One region of the Pseudoduganella sp. genome, then DNA from elsewhere that is predicted to be linked to it. Evidence: predicted binding sites of a transcription regulator. Region 1 holds the regulator's gene; each other region holds the start of a gene.
What was found. Region 1 encodes sigma-54, which starts transcription at its own class of promoters, with help from an activator protein. Its sites were predicted from a motif close to TGGCANGNAANCTGCTTT; they were not measured.
Positions count from the first base shown of each region.

Region 2: the regulator sigma-54 is predicted to act here: its motif matches at 1,321-1,338, upstream of ACE3TQ_RS16255 (TldD/PmbA family protein).
Region 3: the regulator sigma-54 is predicted to act here: its motif matches at 2,061-2,078, upstream of ACE3TQ_RS23800 (CmpA/NrtA family ABC transporter substrate-binding protein).
Region 4: the regulator sigma-54 is predicted to act here: its motif matches at 1,097-1,114, upstream of pepA (flocculation-associated PEP-CTERM protein PepA).

Region 1 covers NZ_JAYSCO010000009.1:24,228-27,584, forward strand. Annotated here, with positions in the region: gene ACE3TQ_RS06395 (enoyl-CoA hydratase/isomerase family protein) at 1-272, opposite strand, end outside; gene hpf (ribosome hibernation-promoting factor, HPF/YfiA family) at 349-708, opposite strand; gene ACE3TQ_RS06405 (RNA polymerase factor sigma-54) at 776-2,263, opposite strand; gene lptB (LPS export ABC transporter ATP-binding protein) at 2,273-3,028, opposite strand; gene lptA (lipopolysaccharide transport periplasmic protein LptA) at 3,031-3,357, opposite strand, start outside.
Region 2 covers NZ_JAYSCO010000034.1:15,644-19,000, forward strand. Annotated here, with positions in the region: gene ACE3TQ_RS16245 (substrate-binding periplasmic protein) at 1-219, opposite strand, end outside; gene ACE3TQ_RS16250 (class I SAM-dependent methyltransferase) at 229-1,044, opposite strand; gene ACE3TQ_RS16255 (TldD/PmbA family protein) at 1,392-3,026, shown strand; gene ACE3TQ_RS16260 (TldD/PmbA family protein) at 3,043-3,357, shown strand, end outside.
Region 3 covers NZ_JAYSCO010000073.1:13,565-16,921, forward strand. Annotated here, with positions in the region: gene ACE3TQ_RS23785 (oxidoreductase) at 1-93, opposite strand, end outside; gene ACE3TQ_RS23790 (LysR family transcriptional regulator) at 202-1,101, shown strand; gene ACE3TQ_RS23795 (LysR family transcriptional regulator) at 1,083-1,991, shown strand; gene ACE3TQ_RS23800 (CmpA/NrtA family ABC transporter substrate-binding protein) at 2,126-3,328, shown strand; gene ntrB (nitrate ABC transporter permease) at 3,338-3,357, shown strand, end outside.
Region 4 covers NZ_JAYSCO010000027.1:14,833-18,189, forward strand. Annotated here, with positions in the region: gene ACE3TQ_RS14220 (sensor histidine kinase) at 1-990, shown strand, start outside; gene pepA (flocculation-associated PEP-CTERM protein PepA) at 1,177-1,992, shown strand; gene ACE3TQ_RS14230 (N-acetyltransferase) at 2,181-2,948, shown strand; gene ACE3TQ_RS14235 (ThiF family adenylyltransferase) at 2,935-3,357, shown strand, end outside.

The sequences.
Region 1 (3,357 bases):
TCGGTGAAGAAGTCTTCCAGCAGCGCGCTGCCGCCTTGCGGATTGGCACGGCCCACGTCGTGGAAGAAGCGGATGTCGCCGCCGGCGCACAGCGCGCGTTCGCTGCTGCTGCGCACCACCACGGCCGCCACGGCGGGATCGTCGCGCCAGGCCAGCAGGGCCTGCGTCATCGCGCGCACCATGTCGAGGGACAGCGAGTTGAGGGCTTTGGGTCGGTCCAGCGTGATGAAGCCGGTGCCGTTCGTGATCTGGGTGTGGACGTATTCGCTCATGCAAATATTTTAACGCACGACGGGCGCAAAAAAGGGCGCCAATTGCGCCCTTTGGTGTGCTTACACGGCCAGTCCTTTACATGGCGGTGGGTGGTGCTTCGTACGTGTCCGGGAAGTGCTTAATGGCCGCATGGTTATGGTTCTGCACACGGTCTTTGTACTTCATGACCTGGCGATCCAGTTTATCGATCAGGGTGTCGATGGCGGCGTAGAGGTCTTGCGACAGGCTTTCGACGTATACAGTTTTGCCAGACATGCGCAGGTTGATTTCCGCTTTCTGGCGTTTCTCTTTCTCGGTGAGGTTATCTACAGTCAGGATGACAGCAATATCGATTACTTGATCGAAATGGCGCTTGACTCGTTCCAGCTTGTTCTGCACGTATTCGCGGATGGCTGGGGTCACTTCGACATGATGTCCACTGATGGTGAGATTCATACACACTCCTAAAGATGATGTCGCTCTCGAGTTCGTGCACGCCATGGCGCACAGAGGAACCCATGCACTACAAAGATTTGCGGAGGCTTACCGGAGGGATTTTCAACGCTTCTCGATATTTGGCAACAGTCCGTCGCGCAATCACCATGCCTTGTTCTCCCAGCATGTCCGCAATCTTACTGTCGGATAAAGGATTTTTAGGGTCTTCTGCTCCTGTCAATTGCACAATCAGCGCCCGTATCGCAGTCGAGGAAGCCTCACCCCCGGCTTCGGTCGCGACGTGGCTGCCAAAGAAATATTTCAACTCAAACATGCCATGCGGGGTGAGCATATATTTTTGAGTTGTAACACGGGAAATAGTGCTCTCGTGTAGTCCCAGTGTATCAGCTATTTCACGCAACACAAGGGGGCGCATCGCCACCGCGCCGTGGCTGAAAAAATTCTTTTGTCGTTCTACTATCGCTTCCGCCACGCGCAGGATGGTGTCGAAGCGCTGGCGCATATTTTTGATCAGCCACTTGGCTTCCTGCAGCTGGCCGTTCATCTGCGATTCGCTCTTGCCCTGCTTGAGCAGGTTGGCGTACAGCGCGTTCACGCGCAGGCGCGGCACCACGTCGTTGTTCAGGGATACCACCCAGCCGCCGCGGCCCTTCTTCACGATCACGTCCGGCACCACATAGTCCGATTCGCCGCAGTCGAACTCGGCGCCCGGGTGCGGGTTGCACTGGCGGATCACGGCCTGCGCCTCGCGCAAGTCTTCATCGTCGCAGTCGAGCGCTTTCTTCAGCTTGGTGAACTCGCGCTGCGCGAACCAGGCCAGGTGCTTTTCGACAATGGTCAGGGCCATGCGGCGCGTCACCAGCGGCACGCCGGGCATGCGCTTGATTTGCAGCGCCAGGCACTCGGACGCATTGCGCGCGCCCACGCCGGGCGGGTCGAAGCTTTGCAGCAGCACCAGGGTGCAGCGCAGGTCGTCCAGTTCGATTTCCAGCTCGGGCGGCAGGCGCTCGAGGATTTCTTCCAGCGGCTCTTCCAGGTAGCCGTTTTCGTCCAGCGCGTCGATCACCATCTCCATCAGGGCGCGGTCGCGCGGCTCCTGCACGGTGACGCGCATCTGTTCCAGCAGGTGTTCGCGCAGGGTGCAGCCGGAAGCTTCCAGCTGCGGGCGGCTGTCTTCGTCGTCGGCCGACTTGCTGCCGGCGCTGGCGCTCCAGTCGGTGTCGTCGCTGCCGTTGCCGATGCTGTCGCCGTCGCCGGCTTCGTATGCATCGCCTTCGGCGGCGGCGGCGGGGCCATCCGCGCCATCCGGGGCCGGGGCCTCCGGCGTGGCCACGGCATCGTTGCCGGCGCCCTGGCTGATGGCGCCATCGGCCAGCAGGCGCACCGAGTGGTCGAGCGGATCGTCCAGGCGCTCCAGCATCGGGTTGTCGCTGAGCAGCTGCTCCAGTTCCTGGTGCAGCTCCAGCGTCGATAGCTGCAACAGGCGGATCGACTGCTGCAGCTGCGGCGTCAGCGCCAGGTGTTGCGAGGTTCGCAGTTGCAGTGTCTGTTTCATGGCCTTCGCTTACATGCGGAAGTGTTCGCCGAGGTAGACCCGGCGCACGGATTCGTTGGCGATGATATCGTCCGGTCGGCCCGAGGCCAGCACGGCGCCCTGGTTAATGATGTAGGCGCGGTCGCAAATACCAAGGGTCTCACGCACATTATGGTCGGTGATCAGGACACCGATATTGCGCTCCTTCAGGAAACGTACGATACGTTGGATTTCGATCACGGCGATCGGGTCGACGCCGGCAAACGGTTCGTCCAGCAGCACGAAGCGCGGGTTGGTGGCCAGGGCACGCGCGATCTCCACCCGGCGCCGCTCGCCGCCCGAGAGCGACAGGGCCTGGTTTTCGCGCAGCTTTTCAATCTGCAAGTCAGCCAGCAGGGCTTCCAGGCGCTGGTCGATGTCGGCCTTGCTCAATGGCTTGCCGTCGACCTGCTGGATTTCCAGCACGGCGCGGATGTTCTCCTCCACCGTCAGCTTGCGGAACACCGATGCTTCCTGCGGCAGGTAGGAAATGCCCAGGGTGGCGCGCTTGTGGATCGGCAGGCTGGAAACGTCGGTGCCGCCAATGTCGATGGTGCCGGCGTCGGACGCCACCAGGCCCACGATCATATAGAAGGAGGTGGTCTTGCCGGCACCGTTCGGGCCCAGCAGGCCGACCACTTCGCCGCAATCGACTTGCAGCGACACGTCGTGCACCACCTGGCGCTTGCCGTAGGATTTCTGGAGGCCGCGCACGACCAGCGTGCTGGCGCAGGTATTCGCTTCCATGCTTATTTTTTCTCTTGCGTTGCAGGCGGGGTTGCCGGAGGTTCGGTGCGCGAAGGCTGGATCACCATGGTGCCGCGGCCGCCGCCCGGCTTGCTTTCGCCGGTGGCGCTGTTGCGCACGCTGAAGAACTCCTTGCGGCTGTCGTAGGAGATGAATTCGCCCTGCACTTCGTCGTTCTGCTTGCCGCCTTCAATGCGGCGGATCGAGGCCTTGCTGAACATCTTCACCATCTCGGCCTGCTCGTCGTACTCGATGCGTTCAGCATCGCCTTCCACCCACAGGTCGCCGGCGCCGTCGCGCTTCTGGCGGAAAGTGGCTTTCTTGCCTTC
Region 2 (3,357 bases), on a different contig from region 1:
CGTGGTCAGCTCGTGCGGATAGAACTCGATGCTGAACGGGCCTGCGGTCTTTTCCAGCGCAAGGCGCAGCAGCTGCGGGAAATAGTTGGCCTGCGCCTCGGCGCCCGGCGCGACGGAAGGCAGGATGAAGCGCATGGGTGGCGCGGCTTGCGGCGTCGCAGCAGCGGCCAGGGAGGTTGCTGCCGCCAGCAGCAGGCCGGCGGCAGCGCGTTGCAGCATTTTCAGCACTTACTGCGGCTTGACGAACTTCAGGGTCATGCGGTCGCTCTCGCCGATGGCGGCGTATTTGGCGCGGTCCTTGTCCTTGTTGGTGAAGGTTGGCGGCAGCGCCCACACGCCGTTTTCATGGTTGGCGGTGTCTTTCGGGTTGGCGTTGACTTCCGACTTGGCCACCAGCTTGAAGCCGGCCTGCTCGGCCATCTTGATCACATAGGCTTCGTGCATGTAGCCGCTGCTGGCTTTGGCGTCCTGCGTCATGGCGGCCGGCAGGCGGTGCTCTTCCACGCCGAAGATGCCGCCCGGCTTCAGGCTGTCATAGATGCTGGCCATCAGCTTCTTCATGTTCTCGTCGCCGGTGCCGATCCAGTTATGGATATTGCGGAAAGTGACCACCATGTCCGCGCTGCCTTTCGGCGCGAAGTTGTACACGCCGTTGCCCGGCTCAAAGGCACCCAGCACCACCTTGTCGCGGCCCGGCTGCTTGGCCAGGAATTCCTGGAAGCGGGCGGCGCCCTTGCGCACGTTTTCGCTGGCCGAATCCGGGGTGGCGCCGGCGGTGATCAGCTTGCCCTGGTCGCGCAGGTAGGGGGCCAGGATCTCGGTGTACCAGCCGCCGCCCGGCGACAGCTCGACCACGGTCATGTTCGGCTTGATGCCGAAGAAGGTCAGCGTTTCATAAGGGTGGCGGTACTGGTCGCGCTTGACGTTGTCCGCATTGCGGGTCGGGCTGGCGATGGCCGCTTTCAGGGCCGGGTCGGCCAGGGCAGCGCCGGAAAAACTGGTGAAGCCAACGGCCAGCAAGCCGGCCAGGACGTACTGTTTCATGCAGGAGTCTCCTTTTTCGTTGGACGGGCGACGCGGCAAGTCCGGTCGCCCGGGGACTTGATGATCGGGCAAGCTGGCCGCCCGGTCAAGTGTCCGCGCGGACGGTGAGCGGACACTAGGCGGACAGTTGCCGGAAAAAAATGGGGGCGGAAAAAATGGGGATGAAAAATGGGGACGTACCCCATTTAAAGATGAATCTCCTTTAAATGGGGTACGTCCCCATTTTTCATCCCCATTTTTTTGCAATTGTTTCTGCTTTGTACAAGCTTTACACAATGGCATAAAAATTGCGTACGATTGGACTCCTGCAAGCTGTCTTAGGTAAAAACGATAACCCTGGAGAGACTATGGAACGACGTGCATTCCTCAATCTGAGCGGCGGGGCAATGGCCGCCATGATGATGCCTTTTGGCCGCGCCATCGCGGCCGACGAGCTGATCAAGCCCGTGGAAGTGAAGTTCAAGAAGATGCTGGCGGATACCGCGCTGACCGCGGCCACCCAGGCCGGCGCCAGCTACTGCGACGTGCGCATCGGGCGCTACCTGAACCAGTTCATCACGACCCGTGACCTGAACATCGAAAACGTCACCAATACCGAGTCCGCAGGCGTGGGCGTGCGCGTGATCGCGAACGGCGCCTACGGCTTTGCCGCAACCAGCGATATGTCGCCGGATGGCGTGGCCGGCGCGGCGCGCCAGGCGGTCGCCATCGCCAAGGCCAATGCCAAGCTGCAGGCGGCCGGCGTGCAGCTGGCGCCTACCCCGGGCGTGGGCGAGGTGTCCTGGGCCACCCCGATCAAGAAGGATTGGCGCACCGTGCCGATCAAGGAGAAGGCGGACCTGCTGATCACCGCCAACAAGGGCGCGCTGGAATCGGGCGCTTCCTTCATCCAGTCCTTGCTGTTCCAGGTGAACCAGCAGAAGTATTTCGCTTCCACCGACGGTTCCTATATCGACCAGGACCTGCACCGCCTGTGGGTGCCGTTCTTCGCGACCGCCGTCGACAAGTCGACCGGCAAGTTCCGCGCGCGCTCGGACCTGGGCACCCCGGTCGGCATGGGCTATGAATACCTGGACGGCCGCAAGGAAGACAAAGTCAAGGCGGCGGGCGGCGTGGCCACCCTGTATAACCGTTCGTATGACCTGATCGAGGACGCCAAGGCGGCCGGCCGCCAGGCCAAGGAAAAGCTGTCCGCCAAGTCGGTGGAGCCGGGCAAGTACGACCTGGTGCTGTCGCCGGAGCATATGTGGCTGACCATCCACGAATCGGTGGGCCACCCGACCGAACTGGATCGCGTGCTGGGCTACGAGGCCAATTTCGCCGGCACTTCCTTCGCCACCCTGGACAAGCAGCAGTCGAAGAAATTCAAATACGGCTCCGACCTGGTCAACATCGAGGCGGACAAGGTGATCCCGGGCTCGCTGGGCGCGGTCGGCTACGACGACGAAGGCGTCAAGTGCAAGAAGTGGGACATCATCAAGGACGGCATCCTGGTCAACTACCAGGCCACGCGCGACCAGGCGGCAGTCATCGGCGAGAAAGAGTCGCACGGCTGCTCCTACGCCGATTCCTGGAGCAATGTGCAGTTCCAGCGCATGCCGAACGTGTCCCTGAAAGCGGGCAAGAAGAAGCTGACACCGGACGAGCTGGTGAAGGACGTGAAGAAGGGCATCTACATCGTGGGCGCCGGTTCCTTCTCGATCGACCAGCAGCGCTACAACTTCCAGTTCGGCGGCCAGCTGTTCTACGAGATCAAGGACGGCAAGATCGGCCAGATGCTGGAAGATGTGGCCTACCAGTCCAACACCCAGGAGTTCTGGAACGCCTGCCATTCCATGTGCGACGAGCGCGATTGGCGCATGGGCGGTTCCTTCTTCGACGGCAAAGGCCAGCCGATGCAGGTGAGCGCGGTGTCGCACGGGTCCTCGACCACCCGTTTCAACGGCATCAACGTGATCAACACCGCCCGCAAAATCGGCTGATCCTGGAGGATAGACTATGAAAATCCTGAACCAGGAAGAGACCAAGCGCATCACCGACAAGGTCATGTCGCTGAGCAAAGCCGACGAATGCATCGTCACCATCAACGGCGCCCGCACCGGCAACATCCGCTATGCGCGCAATGCGGTATCGACGGCCGGGCTGGTGGAAAACACCCAGCTCACGGTGTCGGTCGCTTTCGGCAAGAAGCAGGGCACGTCGGTCATCAACGAGTTCGACGACAAGTCGCTGGCCAAGGCTGTGCAGCGCGCGGAGGAACTGGCCAAGCTGGCGCCGGAGAATCCGGAGTTCATGCCGACGCCGGACAAGCAG
Region 3 (3,357 bases), on a different contig from region 1:
TACCACGGCATCGCCGCGCGCCAGCGCGTCGCGTGCAATCAGCAGGCCGAAGCCGCGGGAGGCGCCAGTAATGAACCAGACTTTGTTTGCCATGATCTTGCTCCTTCAGGTTGGGTGGTTGGTGAAGGCAATATTAGGCCCCGCAATGCTGCTACACTAGCCATGGGAAAGGTGATTGATTTTCAACTGGTGGTTGTAAATATGGATAAGGCGCGCGTCATCACACTGTTTATCGGCGTGGTCCATGCCGGCAGCTTCAGCCAGGCGGCGGTGGAGGCCGGCCTGTCGGCACAGGCGGTCAGCAAGGCGATCCGCCAGCTGGAGGATTACCTGGGCGTGCGCCTGTTCCACCGCACCACGCGCAGCCTGAGCCTGACCGACGAGGGGCAACGCCTGTTCGAACTGGCCAACCCCGGCCTGCGCCTGCTGGACGAGGCGCTCGACCATGTGCGGAACAGCCGCGAGGCGGTGGACGGCATGATCCGCATCGCGGCGCCGACCTCGATCGGCACGGTGATGCTGGCGCCCTTGCTGCGCGAGTTCCAGGAGCTGTATCCCAGCGCCCATTTCGACCTGCTGCTGGACGACCATTTCACCGACTTGATCGAAGCGAAGATCGATGTCGGCTTCCGCGCCGGCAATCCGCCCGAGCGCAACCTGGTGGCGCGCCAGCTGGGGCGCATTCCGCTCTACATCTGCGCCGCGCCCAGCTACATCGCGCGGCATGGCGCGCCGCGCACGGTGGAGGAGCTGCAGCAGCACCGCTGCACCGGCTTCCGCCAGCCGAACACGGGCCGCGTGGTGCCGTGGGAGCTGAAAGGGCAGGGCGGCACCATCTACCGCGACGTGCCCTGCGTGGCCACCTTCAACACCACGGAAGGCGAGGTGGAGGCGGTGCGCGCCGGCCTGGGCATCGGCCAGCTGGCGCTGTACATGGTGGAGCGCGACCTGGCCGAGGGCCGGCTGGTGCACCTGCTGCCGACCCACGTTACCGCCAACGCCGCCGTGTACATGTACTATCCACAGCGCAGCCGCATGCCGATGCGCGTGCGGCACTTTATCGACTTCATGGTGAAACGCCAATGGACCGCCTTTACCTGATGACTGTTTACGTGGCCGTGGCCGAGGAGCAGGGCTTCGCGGCCGGGGCGCGCCGGCTGGGCATGTCGCCGCCCGCTGTCACGCGCGCCATCGCCGCGCTGGAAGAGCGGCTGGGCGTGAAGCTGCTGGACCGCACCACGCGCCACGTGCGCGTGACCGAGGCCGGCCAGCGCTACCTGGACGACGCGCGCCGCATCATCGCCGAAGTCGACGAGGCGGACGACGCGGTGGCCGGCATCAACGCCGCGCCGCGCGGCCATCTGACCGTGACGGCGCCGGTGCTGTTCGGCCGCCTGTACGTGGTGCCCGGCATCGTGGACTACCTGCAGCGCTACCCGGCGATGGATATCTCCACCGTGTTCGTGGACCGCGTGACCAACCTGCTGGAGGAAGGCATCGACGTCGGCGTGCGCATCGGCGAGCTGCCCGATTCGAGCATGCGCGCGGTCCCGGTGGGGCAGGTGCGGCGCATGATCGTGGCCGCGCCGTCCTACGTGGCCAAGCACGGCGCGCCGCGCGTGCCGCAGGAGCTGGAACAGCACACCATCGTCGCCTCGTCCGGTTCCAGCGTGCCGCCGGACTGGCGCTTCCAGCATGGCGGCAGCACGCAGTCCCTGCGCGTCAAGCCGCGCCTGGGCGTGAACAACAACGATTCGGCGATCGAGGCGGTGCGCGCCGGCTTCGGCATCGCGCGCCTGCTGTCCTACCAGGCTGCCAGCCTGCTGGAATCGGGCGAGCTGGTGGAGGTGCTGCAGGACTATGCCACACCCTTTGTACCCATCCACATCATCCACCGCGAGAGCCGCCATGGCTCGACCCGCATCCGCAGCTTCGTCGACCTGATGGCCGAGCGCCTGCGCACCGATCCGAGGCTTCATCCGGTGCGCTGACGGCGCCAATTTGGTGCAGCGCACAAGCGCGGTGCCGCTTTTCCATTGGTTTTGCCCATGCCAGCGGGGTGGCACGGCGCTTGCAATATCCCTCTTATTTACTGACGGGGATAGCCATGGATCACACGTTCAGCATGACACGCCGGCGCCTTCTCGCCGCCGGCGCAGCCACGGCATTGTCCACGCACGCCTGGGCGGCGGGTTCCGACAAACCGGAGAAGGAAGAGGTCAAAGTCGGCTTCATCCCGCTCACCGATTGCGCATCCGTGGTGATGGCGTCGGTGCTCGGCTTCGACAAGAAATACGGCATCAGGATCGTCCTGAGCAAGGAAGCATCATGGCCTTCCGTGCGCGACAAGCTGGTGAACGGCGAGCTCGATGCAGCCCATGTGCTGTATGGCCTGGTGTACGGCGTGCACCTGGGCGCGGGCGGGCCGAAGAAGGATATGGCGGTGTTGATGAACCTGAACCATAACGGCCAGGCCATCACGCTGTCGAAGAAGGTCGCGGACAAGGGCGCGGTCGACGGCGCATCGCTGGCGAAGCTGATGCGCGGCGAGCCGCGCGAGTACACCTTCGCCCAGACTTTCCCGACCGGCACCCACGCCATGTGGCTGTATTACTGGCTGGCGGCGCACGGCATCAACCCCATGCAGGACGCGAAGATGATCACCGTGCCGCCGCCGCAGATGGTGGCGAATATGCGCATCGGGAATATGGACGGCTTTTGCGTGGGCGAGCCGTGGAACCACCGCGCCATTGTGGACGGCATCGGCATCACCGCCACCACCACGCAGGACATCTGGCGCGACCATCCGGAGAAAGTGCTGGGCACCAGCGCGGAATGGGTGAAGAAATACCCCAACACGGCGCGCGCGCTGGTGGCGGCGGTGCTGGAGGCGGGGCGCTGGATCGACGCCTCGCTGTCGAACAAGGTGAAGATGGCGGAGACCATCGCCGACAAGTCGTACGTGAACACCTCGGTCGACGTGATCAACCAGCGCATCCTGGGCCGCTACCAGAATGGCCTGGGCAAGACCTGGGACGATCCGCATTGCATGAAGTTCTTCAACGACGGCGCGGTGAATTTCCCCTACCTGAGCGACGGCATGTGGTTCCTGACGCAGCAGAAGCGCTGGGGCTTGCTGAAGGCGGAGCCGGACTACCTGGCGGTCGCCACGCAGGTGAACCAGGTGGCGCTCTTCAAGGATGCGGCGGCGATGGCCAAGGTAAGCGTGCCGAAGTCGCCGCTGCGCAGCGTGAAGATGGTCGATGGCACGGTGTGGGATGGCAAGGATCCCAAGGCCTACGCAGCGTCTTTCAAGATCAGGGCGTAAGGAGAACGTATGAGCATAGTCTATGAAGC
Region 4 (3,357 bases), on a different contig from region 1:
CGCGGCGACATGCTGGTGCAGCTGGGCGTCAACACCACGCTGTCGGAAGCGCAGCTGAAAGCCACCATCGTGCGCTTCGGCGGCGCGGTGGTGCTGCTGTGCCTGCTGGTCGGCCTGGTGGCCTGGTACCTGGCCGGACGCGCCATGCGCCCGATCGAACACCTGACCGGCGTCATGGAACGCATCCGCGCCAGCGATATGCGGCAGCGCGTCTCGGCCGCCGACGAGGCGCTGGAGTTCGAACGCCTGGTGACCGTGTTCAACGACATGCTGGACCGGCTGGAGCGCAGCTTCCTGCAGGCGGTGCGTTTTTCCGGCGACGCGGCGCACGAGCTGCGCACGCCGGTCGCCATCCTGCAAGGCGAACTGGAGCGCGCATTCGAGCGCGCCGCCGACAACCCGGAACTGGAACAGGCCCTGGCCGACATGCTGGACGAGGTACGGCGCCTGGACAGCATCGTGCGCAAGCTGCTGATGCTGTCGCGCGCCGACGCCGGCCAGCTGCAGATCCCGATGCAGCCGCTCGACCTGGTGCCGATGCTGCGCGAACTGGCCGACGACCTGGACATGATGGCGCCGGAGCGCCCGCTGCAGCTGCAGCTGCCGCCGCACATGCCGGCCCGCGGCGACGCCGACCTGCTGCGCCAGGTGCTGCAGAACCTGGTCAGCAATGCCGTCAAGTACGGCGTGCCGGACGGCTGGATCGCAATCCAGGCGCGGCGCGCGCCCAATGGCTGGCAGATCGACGTGGCCAACCAGTCGGCCGGCATCGCCTTCGAACACCGCGAGCGCCTGTTCGACCGCTTCTACCGCGCCGACGAGGCGCACAACCGGCGCGTGGCCGGCGTCGGCCTGGGCCTGGCGCTGGCACGCGAAATCGCACGCGCCCATGGCGGCGAACTGCGCCTTGCGGAATGCTTGCCAACCCAGGTCAGCTTCAGCCTCGTGTTGCCTGCAGAAATTATCGATAAACAATCTGCAAGTATTTGATTTCATTGGGAAAACGTCGGAAATTTTTACAGCAATATAAAAGTTACTCAAATATCAATTTGTAAGTAAATAATAAGTGCTTGTATTTATTCGGGGCCCTGATTTTTGGCATGGCGCTTGCTTAGTCAGGACTGGCAAACGTTGGCACAGCCAAGAACTCAACCAGAACCTGAATGGAGAACGAGCATGAAGAAACAACTTTGCGGATTGCTGGCAGGCGCCCTGGCCCTGCTAGGCGCAACCCAGGCATCCGCGGCCCCGATCTTTACGGTGGACCCGACCACCATCGCCGGCACGGGCGCGATCTTTAACGCGGACGCCATCAACGGCTTTTCCTCCACCCGTATCCGCCACGACGTGGGCGACCCGGCCAATGTGTACAAGGCCAACGGCTATGCCTTCTTCAACGGCTTCGCGCTGGACAGCGCACCGGTGCCGGGCGGCACCTCGCGCGTGAACGTCGATTACGGCCTGTACGCCGTGTTCAGCCAGCAGTTCACCTGTACCGGTCCGCTGGGCCCGGGCGTGAATTGCACGGTGTCGAACTTCAGCTTCGAAATGTGGGCTGACCCGGGCAACGACAACAGCTACGGCCAGTCGACCGTGGCGCTGGATCCGGTGGTCGGCCTGAACGGCGTGCAGTACAAGCTGGCCAGCTCCAACGTCCTGAACGCCGGCATCGGCGGTCTGGATGCGCTGGGCGGCGCGTTCCAGAACCTGAACTTCGGCTGGACCCTGTACGACGATCCCGTCAACCCGGACGGCTACGACTTCTTCACCGATCCACGTCCGTTCTACAACGCCGCCTTCACCGCGTTCAACAACACGTCGCAAGGCATTATTTGCGATACCGTCGGTTGCGTCGACGCCGAGGTGGTGGCGATCAACTCCGAGACCGGTATCCTGGACTTCAACGGCAACGCCATTCCGGAGCCAGGCAGCATCGCCCTGCTCGGCCTGGGCCTGATGTTGCTGGGCACGCAGCGCCTGCGCCGCCGCTAAGCAGGCCTTTCCGATAGGTCCCCGCCAGCGGCGGGGACCTGTCTATTGGTGCAGCGAAATTCGCTTGCCCACATGAGCCCGCCGTGCCACTATCGTTTTTTAGCGCTGCGCGTTTGACGCACTTCCTGGCTTTCAACATGCTATGTTTGGAAAGGGCCAACGCCTGGCGCTCGTTGGAGGAGTTCGCCATGCAAAGCAGCCAAGACGCCCCATCCACCATCGCGCCGGAGACGGCCGAAGACGCCGCCACGCCGCACACGGTGAGCGAAGGCGATCCCCTGCTCGCGCAATTGCCCGACCAGGTCACGCAGGAGCTGAACTTCGGAATCAGAATGGTCGACACGCCCGACGGGCGCAACCAGGCCAGCATGCTGATCCACCGCATGTACAGCTGGCGCGGCTTCAGCGGCAACCACGCGCTGAAACCGGTGGCCAACCGCGTCACGCTGATGGCCAGCCAGAAAGGCGAAGCGGTTGGCACCCTGAGCGTGGGCCTCGATTGCCCGGAAGGCCTGCTGGCCGACGAACTGTTCAAGCCGGAACTGGACGCGGTGCGCGCGCAAGGCGGCCGCATCTGCGAAATCATCAAGTTCGCCTTCGACATGGCCGGCACCAGCAAGCAGTACCAGGCCGCCCTGTTCCACCTGGCCGTGATCACCGCGCGCGACCTGCACAAATGCACCCATATGTTCATTGAAGTGCAGCCGCGCCACCGCGCCTTCTTCGACAACGCGCTCGGCTTCAAGCAGCTGGGCGAGGCCAAGATGAACCCGCGCGTCAGCGTGCAAGGCATCCTGATGTGCGTGGAGCTGGCGTATATGACCGAGCAGATCCAGCGCTACGGCGGCAAGGGCAATCTGCCCGGCGTGCGCTCGTTCTACCCGCATTTCTTCTCGCCGCGTGAGGAAATTGGAATCGTCAACAGAATGCTCAACCTCCCCAATGGCAAGTCGTGACCAGGCTCCGCCGCAGTTCCAGTACGAGGAAGCGTTCTCGCGCAACCTCGGCTGGGTGACGCCGGACGAACAGCAAGCCCTGCGCGGCAAGCGCATCGCCATCGCCGGCATGGGCGGCGTGGGCGGCGTGCATTTGCTGACCTTGGCGCGCCTGGGGGTCGGCGCCTTCCACGTCGCCGATTTCGATTGCTACGACATTCCCAACCTGAACCGCCAGGCGGCCGCCTTCATGTCCACCATGGGCCTGCCCAAGGTGTCGGTGGCGGCGCGCATGGCGCGCGACATCAATCCCGAAGTCGACATCCGCGAGTTTGGCGACGGCGTCAACGCCGGCAACGTGGCCGACTTCCTGCAAGGCGTCGATGTGTATGTGGACGGCCTGGACTTCTATGCCTTCGAAGCGCGCCAG